DNA from 3 places in the Aquibium microcysteis genome. Region 2 is predicted to be linked to each of the others. Evidence: predicted binding sites of a transcription regulator. Region 2 holds the regulator's gene; each other region holds the start of a gene.

Region 1 (4,735 bases), 850 kb from region 2:
TCCGCATCGGCGAAGTCGAGATCGAACTCGACGTTCCCGAACTGCCGTTTCCGGTACCGCTCGGCCGTATCCGGGTGACCGAATGCCAGATGGTCAACCAGTTCAAGGGCTCGATGAAGGCGCCGCCGCAGTTCACCCGCGGCTACGGCCTGGTCATGGGCCAGTCGGAACGCAAGGCGATGGCGATGTCGCTGTGCGACCGGGCGCTGCGGTCGGCCGAGTTCGGCGAGGATCTCGTCGCGCCGGCGCAGGATCAGGAATTCGTCATTGCCCATTCCGACAACGTGCAGGCGACGGGCTTCGTCGAGCACCTGAAGCTGCCGCACTACGTCGATTTCCAGGCGGAGCTCGACCTCGTGCGCCGCATGCGCGGCGAATTCGAGGAGCGGCGGCTTGCCGGCCCGGAGCACAAGGAGGCCGCGGAATGACCGCCGCCGCACACGACGTTGCCACGTACAACTTCGCCTATCTGGACGAGCAGACGAAGCGCATGATCCGGCGGGCGATCCTGAAGGGCATCGCGATCCCGGGCTATCAGGTCCCGTTCGCCAGCCGCGAGATGCCGATGCCCTATGGCTGGGGGACCGGCGGCGTGCAGGTGACGGCGTCGATCATCGGACCCGACGACGTCCTGAAGGTGATCGACCAGGGCGCCGACGACACGACGAATGCCGTCTCCATCCGCGCCTTCTTCCGCAAGGTCGCCAAGGTGGAGACCACCACGGAGACCGCGAAGGCGTCGATCATCCAGACCCGCCACCGCATCCCGGAGCAGCCGCTCAGCGAGGGCCAGACGCTGGTCTACCAGGTGCCGATCCCCGAACCGCTGCGCTTCCTCGAGCCCCGTGAGACGGAGACGCGAAAGATGCATGCCCTGGAGGAGTACGGGCTCATGCACGTCAAGCTGTACGAGGACATCGCCAAGAACGGCCGCATCGCCACGACCTATGCCTATCCGGTCAAGGTGGAGGGGCGCTACGTGATGGATCCCTCGCCGACGCCGAAGTTCGACAATCCGAAGATGCACATGTCGGCGGCGCTGCAGCTCTTCGGCGCCGGACGGGAGCAGCGCATCTATGCGATCCCCCCCTACACGAACGTCGTCAGCCTCGATTTCGAGGACCATCCCTTCGAGGTCCAGACCTTCGACCGGCCCTGCGCGCTGTGCGGCGCCGAGCAGGTCTACCTGGACGAGGTGATTCTGGACGATCGCGGCGGACGGATGTTCGTCTGCTCGGATACCGATTTCTGCGAAACGCGACGTGCGGCGGGACATGTCGGCGAACTCGGCGGGGCCATGGAACGCCCGGAGGAGGCGCGATGAGCGGCCCTGCCGACACCCGACCTGACGACCAGCCGCTGCTGCGCGTTTCGTCCGTCTCGAAATCCTACGGCGCCCGCACGGGCTGCGAAGGCGTCTCCTTCGACCTGTGGCCCGGCGAAGTGCTGGCAGTCGTCGGCGAATCCGGTTCCGGCAAGACGACGCTGCTCAACTGCATCTCGTCGCGGCTCCTTCCCACCTCGGGCAGCGTCTCCTACCGCATGCGCGACGAGACGTGGCGCGAACTCTACCGCATGAGCGAAGCCGAGCGCCGGTTCCTGATGCGCACCGACTGGGGCTTCGTGCACCAGAACCCGGCCGATGGCCTGCGGATGACGGTTTCGGCCGGAGCCAATGTCGGCGAGCGGCTGATGGCGATCGGCGACCGGCACTACGGCACCATCCGTTCGACCGCGATCGACTGGCTCGGCCGCGTCGAGATCGGCTCGGACCGCATCGACGACGAACCGCGGGCCTTCTCGGGCGGCATGCGGCAGCGGCTGCAGATCGCGCGCAACCTCGTCACGTCGCCGCGGCTGATCTTCATGGACGAGCCGACCGGCGGGCTCGACGTGTCGGTCCAGGCAAGGCTGCTCGACCTGCTGCGCGGGCTTGTGGCCGACCTCGGGCTCGCGGCGATCGTGGTCACGCACGATCTCGCCGTCGCGCGGCTTTTGTCGCACCGCATGATGGTCATGAAGGACGGCCGCGTCATCGAGACGGGGCTGACGGACCGCGTGCTCGACGATCCACGCGAAGCCTACACGCAATTGCTCGTCTCCTCGATCCTGCAGGTGTGATGATGGCCACGCCCCTCGTCGTCTCGGAAGTCGCCAAGAGTTTCGTCATGCATCTGCGCGGCGGGCTGACGCTGCCGGTCGTGGAAGACGTCTCTTTCTCACTGACAGCCAGGTGCTGCGCCGTGCTGGGCGGACCCTCGGGCGCCGGCAAGAGCTCGATCCTGAAGATGCTCTACGGCAACTACGCCGTGGACTCCGGCCAGATCATCGTCCAGCACCGCGGCGCGCTGGTGGATCTCGCGCGCGCGGCCCCAAGGATGGTGCTGTCGGTGCGGCGCGAGACGATCGGATACGTCAGCCAGTTCCTGCGCACGGTGCCGCGGGTGACGGCCCTCGACGTGGTGGCCGAACCCCTCACGGCGGCGGGGGTCGACCGGGACGAGGCGCGCGAGAGGGCGGCCATCCTGCTCGCCCGGCTGAACCTGCCGAAGACCCTGTGGTCGCTGCCGCCGGCCACGTTCTCGGGCGGCGAGCAGCAGCGCGTCAACATCGCCCGCGGCTTCATCACCAGCCATCCGATCCTGCTGCTCGACGAACCGACGGCGTCGCTCGACGCGGTGAACCGGCAGGTCGTCATCGACCTGATCGCGGAAAAGAAGCGGGCCGGCGTCGCCCTGCTCGGCATCTTCCACGATCAGGACGTGCGCGAGGCCGTCGCCGACACGATCATCGACGTGACCCGCTTCGCGCCCAGGCGGGTGGCCGCATGAGCGTGACCAAGCTCTCGCCCGAGCCGCTCGTTCACCCGACGGCGGAGGTCTCGAACGCGACGCTCGGGCGCTACACCGAGGTCGCCGAGCGCTGCCGCATCGCCGAGGCGGTCATCGGCGACTACTCCTACATCATGCAGGACGGCTCGGTGTGGTGCGCCGAGATCGGCAAGTTCGCCAACATCGCCGCGGCCTGCCGGATCAACGCCACCAATCACCCGACCTGGCGACCGACGCTGCATCATTTCACCTACCGCTCCGCCGACTACTGGCCGGACGCCGAGAACGACGAGAGCTTCTTCGGCTGGCGGCGCGAGAACCGGGTCACGATTGGCCACGATACCTGGCTCGGCCATGGCGCGACCATCCTGCCCGGCGTGACGGTCGGCGACGGCGCGGTGGTCGGCGCGGGCGCCGTCGTGTCGAAGGACGTCTCGCCCTACACGATCGTCGGCGGCGTGCCGGCGAAACCCATCCGGGAGCGCTTCGACCGCAGGACGGCCGATCGGTACCAGGCGCTGGCCTGGTGGGACTGGGACCACGATCGGATCCGGGAGGCTCTCGCCGATTTCCGCGCGCTCTCGGCGGAGGAATTCCTCGAGAAGCACGAGGCGTCCGCCGGGTGACGGGACGCCGTCGGGACGACCGACGCGACGCGCCGCATTTCTTTTGCCGGCTTCTCACGCGCACCATGGTGGATGGTAACAAAACCGTCACGGACCCGACATCCGGCCTTCATCGAACTCCGGTACCCGGTTCTCCCGACGCGAGAAAAAAGCGCGACAGGGAGTTCCATGCTCGAGATCCTGAAGGTGACGCGCCGCTTCGGTACGAACGTCGCCGTCGACGCCGTGGACGTTGTCGTCCCCGAAGGCCAGATGGTCGGGGTCATCGGCCGGTCGGGTGCGGGCAAGTCCACGCTCCTGCGCATGATCAACCGCCTCGTCGACCCGTCGGCCGGCGCCATTCGCTTCGGCGGAACCGAGGTCTCGGCGCTGCGCGGTGCGGCGCTGCGGTCCTGGCAGCGCGACTGCGCCATGATCTTCCAGCAGTTCAACCTCGTGCCGCGGCTCGACGTCGTGTCGAACGTGCTGCACGGGACGTTGAACCGCCGCTCGACGCTGGCCACGGTGTTCAACCTCTTCCCGCGCGAGGACATCCACAAGGCGATCGACATCCTCGACCGCCTCGGAATCGCCAGCCATGCGTCCAAGCGTGTCGAGGCCCTGTCGGGCGGCCAGCAGCAGCGCGTCGCCATCGCCCGCGCGCTGATGCAGGATCCCAGGATCATCCTGGCCGACGAGCCGATTGCTTCGCTCGACCCGATGAACGCGCAGGTGGTCATGGATGCGCTGCGCCGCATCCATGACGAGGACGGCCGCATGATCGTGTGCAATCTGCACACCCTCGACACCGCCCGGCGCTACTGCGACCGCGTGATCGGCATGCGCGACGGCCGGATCGTCTTCGACGGCTCGCCGGACGAGCTCAGCACCCGCGTCGCCCGCGACATCTACGGTGCCGACGAGAGTTTTTCGGAGGAGACCACCTCCACCTCGATCGAGGCGTTGCCGCGGCCGGCCCCGTCGCTCGAACCGGCCTACGCGCTCTGATTTCACCCATCCGACGACCGTCGGTCGCGGACCATCCGTCCAAAGGAGAGACCCCATGAAGAAACTGCTCGCAGCGCTGCTCGCGACCGCCGCCCTGGCCGCCCCGGCCCTGGCACAGGACAAGATCAGCGAGTTCCGCATCGGCATCCTCGGCGGCGAGAACGCGCAGGATCGCCTGACCTCCAACGAATGCGTCCGCGCCTACACGGAGGAAGCGCTGGGCGTGGCCACAAAGCTGTTCACGCCGGCGGACTACGACGGCGTGATCCAGGGCCTGCTGGGCGGCACCCT
Region 2 (4,735 bases):
GGACCTTGTACAAAGACCGCATCGACATCTCCTCCCCACCGGCCACGAATGACCGCTTGGCGAAGTAAGCATGGCCTGGTCGCGGAGAACAAGGGCAATGGGCGGCTGCGCCGCGGTCGAACGATCAGTCCCAGGAGAGCTGGTTCTTCGGGAGCCGCCCGCTGGGATCGAAGACGTCGACCCGATGGGGATGGGCGCGGCCCCATTTCCAGAGGACCAGATCTGCATCGCGACCATCGGCTCCGATGGCGAAACTGGGAACGAGAATGCCAGACACGCCTTCGAACGAAAGACGGTCATAGATCGCCCATGAGGGTGGACGGCGACCACGTGTGGTCAATTCCATCCAGCCGCAAGCCATGTCGTCGATCGACACGGCGTTGGAACGCCGCTTCGTCGGTGCGAAGATCGACGATCCCGTCGCAATCAACGTCATAGGAACAAAGCACCAGAGGATCGATCCGGCGCGCGAGCCCATGGCTGACTTCTTTTATCGCGGTAACGATTTCGAGGGACAGATAGAGGGCAGGCACGCCTTGCGGATTGAACCGTCCACCCCGGATCGCGGCCCCATCGCCGGAAATCGGCTTGAACGACCAGCGAGGATCATGGGCGCGGAAGCAGACCCCGCGAAATCTCACGCAAAGCCGCCGAGCGCGACGTGATCGAGGTATTCGCGCACCGCGGTGGCGCGCCCTTCCTTGACGAGAGACTCAGCCGTTCGTCCACCGAATGCGGGAATCGGCTGTGCCCTGTACCAGGACATGGCCTGTTTGGGTCCGCCGGACCATTCTTCCACGCGTCCTAGGATTTCGAGCATCTCACGAAGCCGGGACTGCGTCTTTCGCGAGCGACTGCGGGCTGACTTGAAGATGGATTCCGACGCAATCCCAGCGGTTTCCGCCAACTGCGACTTGGACATCCCGAAACTGTCTGTAATCCGATCGACCAGGATAAGGCCGGTCCCATCAGAGACATGGGCTATCAGAGCCGCATCGTGCGGCAAGACTGAAATGACATTCATTGCCTGCTCTCCTGCCTGCGTACGAGACAGAAGATAGGGCAATACCGACTGGACCCCAAGCGAACCTCCCGCGTCACGCCTCGCGGATGGCGTAGCCGGAGCCGCGGATGGTGCGGATGACGTCGGGCATGCGGCCGTTGTTCACGGCCTTGCGCAGGCGGCCGACATGGACGTCGACGGTGCGCTCGTCGATGTAGATCGTCTCGCCCCAGACGTTGTCGAGCAGTTGCCCGCGCGAGAAGACGCGGCCGGGATGCTGCATCAGGAACTCGAGCAGGCGGAACTCGGTCGGGCCGAGCTTGATCTCGGCCTTGCGCCGGTAGACCCGGTGCGCCTCGCGGTCGAGCACGATGTCGCCGACCTTGAGCACGGAGGACAGCACCTCGGGCTTGGCCCGGCGCAGCAGCGCGCGGACGCGGGCGACGAACTCGGGCGTCGAGAAGGGCTTGACCAGATAGTCGTCCGCGCCGGTCGAGAGGCCGCGGACCCGGTCGCTCTCCTCGCCGCGCGCCGTCAGCATGATGATCGGCAGGCGCTCGGTTTCCGGCCGCACGCGCAGGCGCCGACACAGCTCGATGCCGGAGATGCCGGGCACCATCCAGTCGAGCACCAAAAGGTCGGGCACGCTCTCCTGCAGCCGGATCTCGGCCTCGTCGCCGCGCGTGATGATCTCGACCTGGTAGCCCTCGGCTTCGAGATTGTATTTCAGGAGGACGCAGAGCGGCTCCTCGTCCTCAACGACCATCACCTTGGCGGCGATCATCTATCGTTCGTCCTTCAGGCCGTGGCGTCGGAGACGGCCGTCTCGTCGACGCGCGGGCGGGCCATCGGCAGCTGCCGGCCCGTCATGACATAATAGGCGTTCTCGGCGATGTTGGTCACGTGGTCGCCGATGCGCTCGAGGTTCTTGGCGCAGAACAGGAGATGCGTGCAGGCGGTGATGTTGCGCGGATCCTCCATCATGTAGGTGAGGAGTTCGCGGAAGATCGCCGTGTACTGGATGTCGATCTTCTCGTCATCGGCGCGCAGTGCCGGCAGTGCCTCGGCGCGGCGCTCGGCATAGAGCGCGACCACGCCGCCGACCTGGTCGTGCACCAGCGCGGCCATCGCATCGATGGAGTGCGACAGCGGCTTGGGCGTCGCCGACTGGCCGACCGCGCCGACCCGTTTGGCGATGTTCTTGGCGAGATCGCCGACGCGCTCGAGGTCGGACGCCATGCGGATGGCCGAGACGACGGCGCGCAGATCCTGCGCCATCGGCTGGCGCCGGGCGATCAGCGTGATCGCCTGCTCGTCGATCTCGCGCTGCTTGGCGTCCATGATCGCATCGTCGGATATGACGCGCTGCGCCAGGGCATTGTCCGACGACAGCAGCGCGCGGGTGGCGTCGGCGACCATCGTGGCCGACAGCGCCCCCATCTCGCGGATCAGCCGGTCGATGGATTCCAGTTCCTGGTCGAAGGAGGCAACGGTGTGCTCACCCATGATCTGTCCTCGTCTGTCTGGACCGGCGTCAGCCGAAGCGGCCGGTGATGTAGTCCTGGGTGCGCTTGTCGTCGGGGTTGGTGAACATCTTGTCGGTCGGCCCCTCCTCGACGAGATAGCCGATGTGGAACATCGCCGTGCGCTGCGACACGCGGGCCGCCTGCTGCATGGAATGGGTGACGATGACGATCGTGTAGTTCTGGCGCAGCTCGTCGATCAGTTCCTCGACCTTGGCGGTGGCGATCGGATCGAGCGCCGAGCAGGGTTCGTCCATCAGGATGACTTCGGGCGACACCGCGATGGCGCGGGCGATGCACAGGCGCTGCTGTTGTCCGCCGGACAGGCCGGTGCCGGATTCCGAGAGGCGGTCCTTCACCTCTTCCCAGATCGCAGCCTTGCGCAGGCTCTTCTCGACCACCTCGTCCAACTCGGTCTTCGACTTCGTCAGGCCGTGGATGCGCGGACCGTAGGCGACGTTATCGTATATCGATTTCGGGAAGGGGTTCGGCTTCTGGAACACCATGCCGACGCGGGCGCGAAGCTCCACCACGTCGATCGAGGGATCGTAGACGTCCTCCTGGTCGAGCGTGATCTTGCCGCCGACGCGGCAGCCGTCGATCGTGTCGTTCATGCGGTTGAGGCAGCGCAGGAAGGTGGACTTGCCGCAGCCAGACGGGCCGATCAGCGCCGTCACCTGCTTCTCGGGGATCTGCAGATCGACACCGAACAGCGCCTGCTTCTCGCCGTAGTGCACCGTGACCTTGTCGCCGCGCATCTTGATGGTGGGCTCGTTCTTCATGGGCGACAGCTTCTGCTCGATGGAGGCTTCGTTCAGCATGTTCATGTCTTTCTACTCCATTACCAGCGGCGCTCGAAGCGGCGACGGAGAAGGATGGCGCCGATGTTCATGACCGCCAGGAACATCAGCAGGATGATGATGGCGCCCGACGTGCGTTCCACGAAGGCGCGCTCGGCCTCGTTGGCCCACATGTAGATCTGAACCGGCAGCGCCGTGGCCGGATCGAGCGGCGTGGACGGATAGTTCGCCACGAAGGCGACCATGCCGATCAGAAGCAGCGGCGCGGTCTCGCCCAGCGCCTGCGCCAGCCCGATGATCGTGCCCGTAAGCACTCCCGGTGCTGCGAGCGGCAGCACGTGGTGGAACACCATCTGGGCCTTCGAGGCACCGATGCCGAGCGCGGCAGCGCGGATGGACGGAGGAACGGCGCGCAGGGCCGCCCGGGTGGCGATGATGATGGTGGGCAGCGTCATCAGGGTCAGCACCAGCCCGCCGACCAGCGAGGCCGAGCGCGGCAGGTCCATGAAGTTTATGAAGACGGCCAGGCCGAGCAGGCCGAACACGATGGACGGCACGGCAGCGAGATTGTTGATGTTGACCTCGATGAGATCCGTCAGCCGGTTCTTCGGCGCGAACTCTTCGAGATAGATCGAAGCGGCGACACCGATCGGCAGCGCAAGCACGAGGACGATCAGCATCATGAACAGTGAGCCGATCATGGCAACGCCCATGCCCGCGGTCTCGGGACGGCTGGAGGCACCGAAGGTGAAGAGACCGGTGTTGAAGCGCTGCTCGAGCGTGCCCGCCTGCTGCATCTGGCGGATCCACTCGACCTGAAGGTCGGATACCTTGCGGCGCGCCTCGTCGACGGTCAGGTCGACCTGACCCTTGACGACGGAGTCCACGTCGCCGGTGGCGAGCACCCAGACGGTCCGCGTCGCGCCGATCACGGACGGGTCGGCGACCACGATGTCGCGCAGCTGGCTGCGCACGCCGTTCGAGACGAGTTGCCCGGCGGCGCGCGCGGCGGTCCGGTCCTGCGGATCGACGCCCAGCTGGCGCACGATCGCATCCTGCGCGAGCTTGGGATAATTCGCCGTCAGCAGCGTGTTCGGCTCGGTCTGGCGTTCGCCTTTCGGGTCGATGACGCTCTCGTCGAACTGCACCTCGAGCTGGATCGAGGTCTGCCAGAAGGCGGTATAGCCCTTCGAGAAGACGGACCACATCAGTGCGACCAGGAAGAACAGACCGATGGCGATGGCGACGATGCCATACCAGCGGAAACGCTGTTCGGCGCGGTAGCGCTGCTTGATGCCGATGTCGCGGCGCGGTCGGGCGGCGGCCGTCGTGTCGAGCGTTGCGTCGGTCATTCGTACTGTTCCCGGTACTTGCGCACGATGTAGAGGGCGAAGACGTTCATGCCGAGC
Region 3 (4,735 bases), 1.7 Mb from region 2:
GCCTCGGCTGCGCCTCCGTGCCCTCCGGCGACCGCGCAGCGCTCGCCGATCTCTCGGCGACGCCGGGCAGCCCGGCCGCCCGCCCCGGGCTCTGGCCTGCGGGCGACATGGTGGAGCCGGCGCAGGCGCAGGCGGTCGCTGCGATCCTCGCCGACGACGCGCTCACCGGTCCCGGCCTGCGCGCGGTCGTCGTCGTCAAGGACGGCCGCATCGTCGCCGAGCGCTACGGCGAGGGCTTCGACGCGACGTCGCCGCTGCTCGGCTGGTCGATGACCAAGACGGTGAACGCGGTCCTCGTCGGCACGCTGGTGCAGGAAGGCCTGCTCTCGCTCGACCAGTCGGGCCTGTTTCCCGCCTGGACCGACGCGCGCGCCCGCATCACGCTGTCGGACCTGATGGGGATGCAGAGCGGGCTTTCCTTCAACGAGGACTATGGCGACGTCACCGACGTCACCCGCATGCTCTATCTCGAGCCCGACATGGCGGGCTTCGCCGCGTCCAGGCCGCTCGCCGGGCCGCCCGGCACGATCTTCAGCTATTCGAGCGGCACCGCCGTCCTCCTGTCGCGGCTCTGGCAGGACACGCTGGGCGAGCCGCAGGCGGCGATGGACTGGCCGCGCGAGGCGCTGTTCGATCCGCTCCGCATGGAGAGCGCGGTGCTGGAGACCGACGCGTCCGGCACCTTCGTCGGCTCGTCCTACCTCTACGCCACCGCGCGCGACTGGGCCCGCTTCGGCCTGTTCATGCTGGGCGACGGCACGGCGGCCGGCCGGCAGGTCGTGCCGGCGGACTTTCTCGCCTGGATGCGCCAGCCGGCGCCGGCCTCGAACGGCGAATACGGCAACGGCCAGCTCTGGCTGCACGGTCCGCAGGGCGGCACGCCCGACGGACAGGACCCCGACGCCGGCTTCGACCTGCCCGCCGACGCGTTCTGGGCGCTCGGCCATGACGGCCAGTCGATGGCGATGATCCCCTCGAAGGGCCTCGTCGTGCTGCGGCTTGGGCTCACCCCGTCCAAGCTCGGCTGGAAGTCGCAGGGGCTGGTGGAAGCCGTGGCGAAGGCGCTGGAGTAGGGCGGGCGCTTGTTCATGCAGGCGGTCTTTTCGAGCGACGTCGGCGCTGCCCCTCATCTGCCTGCCGGCATCTTCTCCCCGTCAAACGGGGAGAAGAGAGCCTCAACCGAGAGCTTCGTCCATCGCAATGGTCGTAGGCTTCGCGCTGCCATCGCAGCCGCAGCCCCTTCTCCCCGCTTGCGGGGAGAAGGTCCCGGCAGGGGGATGAGGGGCGGCGCCGAGGCCCGAAGACGATCGCCGCCCGCTCAGCCCCTGTGCAGCACCGCATGCACCGCGTAGCCGCAGTAAAGCGAATCCATCGAAAGGCTTGCGCCGGTCCGTTCGCATTCCGATTCAAGCACGCGGCGCAGGTCGTCGCGCGGGCTGACGTGGAATTTCGCCAGCCACGCCCGCAGGACCGACCGGAACCAGTCGGGCAGCCGTTCCTGGCCGCCGAAGTCGACGATGTGCAGCGCGCCGCCCGGCGCCAGCGCGTCGAGGCCGAGCGCCACCGTCCGCTCCCCGCCGGGGATCATCGACAGCGCGTAGGAGACGAAGACGCGGTCGAAGCGGCCGGTGCCGAACAGGTCGCGCGGCTCGAAGCGGGTCGCGTCCGCCCGCGCCAGCGTCACCCGGCCCGCCAGGCCGGCGCGCTCCACCGAGGCCTGCGCGGTCGCCAGCATCTCGGCCGAAATGTCGAGGCCGAAGAACTGCGCGCGGGGATAACGCCGGGCGGCGAGCACGAGGTTGCGGCCGGTCCCGCAGCCGAGTTCCAGCACCGTGCCGCGGTCCGGCACGTCGAGGCCTTCGATCATAAGGTCGCGGCCGAGCAGGTAGTATTTGCGAGTCGCGTCGTAGACATGGCGCTGGAGGCGGTAGACGCCGTCCATCAGCGCGGCGTGGTCGGCTGCGGCGCGCTCCATCGTCAGCCCCGCTTCACGTAGAGGTGGAAGCCGCCATAGATCGCCGAGCGGTCGCGGGCGGTGAACTCGGCCGAGGCGTCGGCCTCGTAGCGCCACTGCGCCAGCGTTCCGTCGGAGACGCGGCCGGGCAGCAGCGTCGGCACCGCGGCGGTGCGGAAGATGACGCGGGCGCCCGGTGCGGCGGTGCGGGTGATCCCGGCCCACAGCGCGTTCAGCTGCGCGTCGCTCATCCAGTCCTGTGCGTCGAGCAGCACGTAGCGGTCGACCGAGGCGGCGGGCTTCTCCGACAGGAAGTCCGTGAAGTTCGTCTGGTGCACGGCCACGCGCGCGGCACCCGCGCGCACCGCGTCGAAGTTCCGGGGCTCGAGATAGGGCGGCAGCGCCGCTTCGCCGGGCTTCGGATAGCGGCGGGCGAAGGCCTGCCAGGCGAAATAGTTCGCCTTCAGCGGAAAGTCGCAGGCGAGCTTGCGCACGCGCTCCGCCAGCACGTCGGCCATGGTCTCGCCGCCGGCCAGCGCGTCGTACTGCGCGGGCGGGATGCCGAGGCCGAACAGCGAGGCCTTGTTGGACGCGGCCCAGCGGATCAGGCGGCGGCGAAACAGCGGCGCCAGCTGCTCGGAGAAGAAGATGCGCTGCGCGCGCAGGTCCTCCGCCTGCATGATCTCCTTCGGATCGACGCCGTGCAGCCGCGCCACGCCGTGCACCATCGAGATGCAGAGGCCGAGCAGGCCGGTGCGGTAGAAGTCGCGGTCGAAGACGGCGATGCGGCGCCGGCCGCGCCAGTCCCGCGCCTCCCAGTAGCGCCGCGCCGCGCGGTCGAGATGCGGGGCCACGAAGCGGTCGTAGGCCAGCGCGTTGTGGCCGGTGCGGGCGGCGCCGAAGAAGCGGAAATAGTCCTCCTGCGACGGCAGCCGCCGCGCCGCCTCGAGCTTCAGCCGGTTCAGCGCGACATGGGCGCGGTTGAGGTCGACCGCATCGATCCGGGCCGGGCCGCGGGTGAGGTACGAGAGCACGTTGCAGCCGCCGGAAGCGATCGTGACCACCCGGTGCCCGTCCCCCAGCGCCATCGCCTCCATGTCGATCTCGGGATCCTCCCAGATCTGCGGGTAGACCAGCCCGGAAAAAGCCAGCGCGAACAGCCGCTCCGACAGGCCGGCCGCCGAGAACGGCCCGTTCTGGTAGACGGCCTTCCGGATGTGGCGGCGGGGTTCGAGCGCGATGTCGGCGGACAGGTCGGTCATGATGGCGAATCCGTCACGGTTGGCGTTCCGGTCCGGGTAGTCGAGGGCGATGACAGGGCCGTGACAGGGGCGGGGCGAATGGCGAATGGCGAATGGCAGACTGGGAGAAGGGGGTAGAGAGTAGGGAGAAGGGAGAAGGGAGTAGGGAGAAGGGAGAAGGGAGAAGGGAGAAGGCAGAAGGAACTGGACGGTAGAGCGCGGGCAGCCGGAACCGCGCAGGCCTGCCTCGCCCGGCCTGCCCGCCACCTTCGTCATCAACTCTGAGCCGATTGTGCGTCTCTGAGCCTTGCATTGAGGGTGACGATGATCTTTCGCATGACTGCGGCGATTGCGACGATGGGGCGTTTTCCGTTGTCGACGAGGCGTTTGTAGAAGGATGCGAACTCGCCTCTGCCGGCGGCTGCGCGCAGGGCCGGCATGAACAGGGCTGTTCTGATCTGCGGCCTGCCGCCGCGTTGCCGCCGCTGGCCGGTTGCGGTTCCGCTCTCGTTGGGGTGGGGAGCTGTCCCGGCCAGGGCGGCGGCCTGCCTGCGCTGGAGGGAGCCGAGTTCGGGCATCTGGGCGATGAGGGTTGCGGCGCATGTGAGGCCGATGCCGTTCATGGCGGTGCACACGGCGATGCGTTGGCGCAGGCTCTGGCTGCGTGCGACGAGGGCGGCGATCGCCGCGTCGAGCTTGTCGATCTGTTGCTCGATGGCGGCCAGCATGGCCTTGAAGGAGGCTGCGAGTGCCTTGGCGCCGGGCGCCCTGGAGCGGTTGCGCTCGGCGACCCTGAAGGCGACGAGGTCGGCCCTACGCCGCACCAGGACCTGCAACTGCCTCTCGTCGGCGTCTTGCGCCTGCCATAAAGACAGCTTGGCCCAGCGCTCGCGCGCATAGGCGGCCATTTGGGCGGCGTCGATGGCATCGCTCTTGCCGAGCGTGCCAAAGGAGCGGATGAAGCTCTTGAGCTTCAGGGTGTCGGCACGGTGGCAGGCGATTCCGGCCTTGAGGCATTCCTCCAGAAGCAGCAGTTCGTAGCCGCCGGTAGGCTCGCAGACGACGAGGTCGGGCCGGGCTTTCTTGAGCATGGCGCGAATGGCGGATCGGCTGTTGTCGATGGTCGCGGCGGCCTGGCGGCCGTTGCTGACGGTGAGACTGTCCTTGGCGACATCGACGCCGAGGCAGCAGGCGGGCGGGTGGTGCAGAAAGGCCATGAGGGTGCTATCCTTTGCGGGCTTCGGATTGTTTGCGGGCGTGACGGCGCGTCAGGGGCCCGATCAACTCTCCAAGCGGTGGTGCAAAGGCGGCAGGGAGCCTTGATGACGTCGGGTGTCGGCCCGATCCCGGAAACGGTCGCCTGCCGCCGAGGCTGCGGGAGTTCGAGCCCGCAGCCTCATCCAACACTACCCCGTTCGGCTCAAACAATCCCGGAACGACGTCCAAGCGCAGCGCAGGACGACGTATCCGGGATCCATGCCTCGCCATCCGTCCCCGCGATCCGGTGCAGGACGAGGCACGCGCCGTCGCCCGCCAGTGC

The links. Region 2 encodes PhoB, which activates phosphate uptake and scavenging genes when phosphate is short. Its sites were predicted from a motif close to TGTCATNNANCTGTCAT; they were not measured.
Positions count from the first base shown of each region.
Region 1: the regulator PhoB is predicted to act here: its motif matches at 3,543-3,559, upstream of phnC (phosphonate ABC transporter ATP-binding protein).
Region 3: the regulator PhoB is predicted to act here: its motif matches at 3,266-3,282, upstream of IAI54_RS09345 (BtaA family protein).

Region 1 covers NZ_CP061080.1:4,586,449-4,591,183, reverse strand. Annotated here, with positions in the region: gene IAI54_RS21530 (carbon-phosphorus lyase complex subunit) at 1-428, shown strand, start outside; gene IAI54_RS21525 (alpha-D-ribose 1-methylphosphonate 5-phosphate C-P-lyase PhnJ) at 425-1,324, shown strand; gene phnK (phosphonate C-P lyase system protein PhnK) at 1,321-2,121, shown strand; gene phnL (phosphonate C-P lyase system protein PhnL) at 2,124-2,831, shown strand; gene IAI54_RS21510 (DapH/DapD/GlmU-related protein) at 2,828-3,457, shown strand; gene phnC (phosphonate ABC transporter ATP-binding protein) at 3,626-4,444, shown strand; gene phnD (phosphonate ABC transporter substrate-binding protein) at 4,500-4,735, shown strand, end outside.
Region 2 covers NZ_CP061080.1:3,737,193-3,741,927, forward strand. Annotated here, with positions in the region: gene IAI54_RS17375 (vanadium-dependent haloperoxidase) at 1-22, opposite strand, end outside; partial or broken gene IAI54_RS17380 (RES family NAD+ phosphorylase) at 125-641, opposite strand; gene IAI54_RS17385 (MbcA/ParS/Xre antitoxin family protein) at 638-1,024, opposite strand; gene phoB (phosphate regulon transcriptional regulator PhoB) at 1,098-1,787, opposite strand; gene phoU (phosphate signaling complex protein PhoU) at 1,802-2,509, opposite strand; gene pstB (phosphate ABC transporter ATP-binding protein PstB) at 2,538-3,353, opposite strand; gene pstA (phosphate ABC transporter permease PstA) at 3,368-4,678, opposite strand; gene pstC (phosphate ABC transporter permease subunit PstC) at 4,675-4,735, opposite strand, start outside.
Region 3 covers NZ_CP061080.1:2,032,949-2,037,683, reverse strand. Annotated here, with positions in the region: gene IAI54_RS09355 (serine hydrolase domain-containing protein) at 1-1,073, shown strand, start outside; gene IAI54_RS09350 (SAM-dependent methyltransferase) at 1,319-1,975, opposite strand; gene IAI54_RS09345 (BtaA family protein) at 1,978-3,216, opposite strand; gene IAI54_RS09340 (IS110 family RNA-guided transposase) at 3,471-4,412, opposite strand.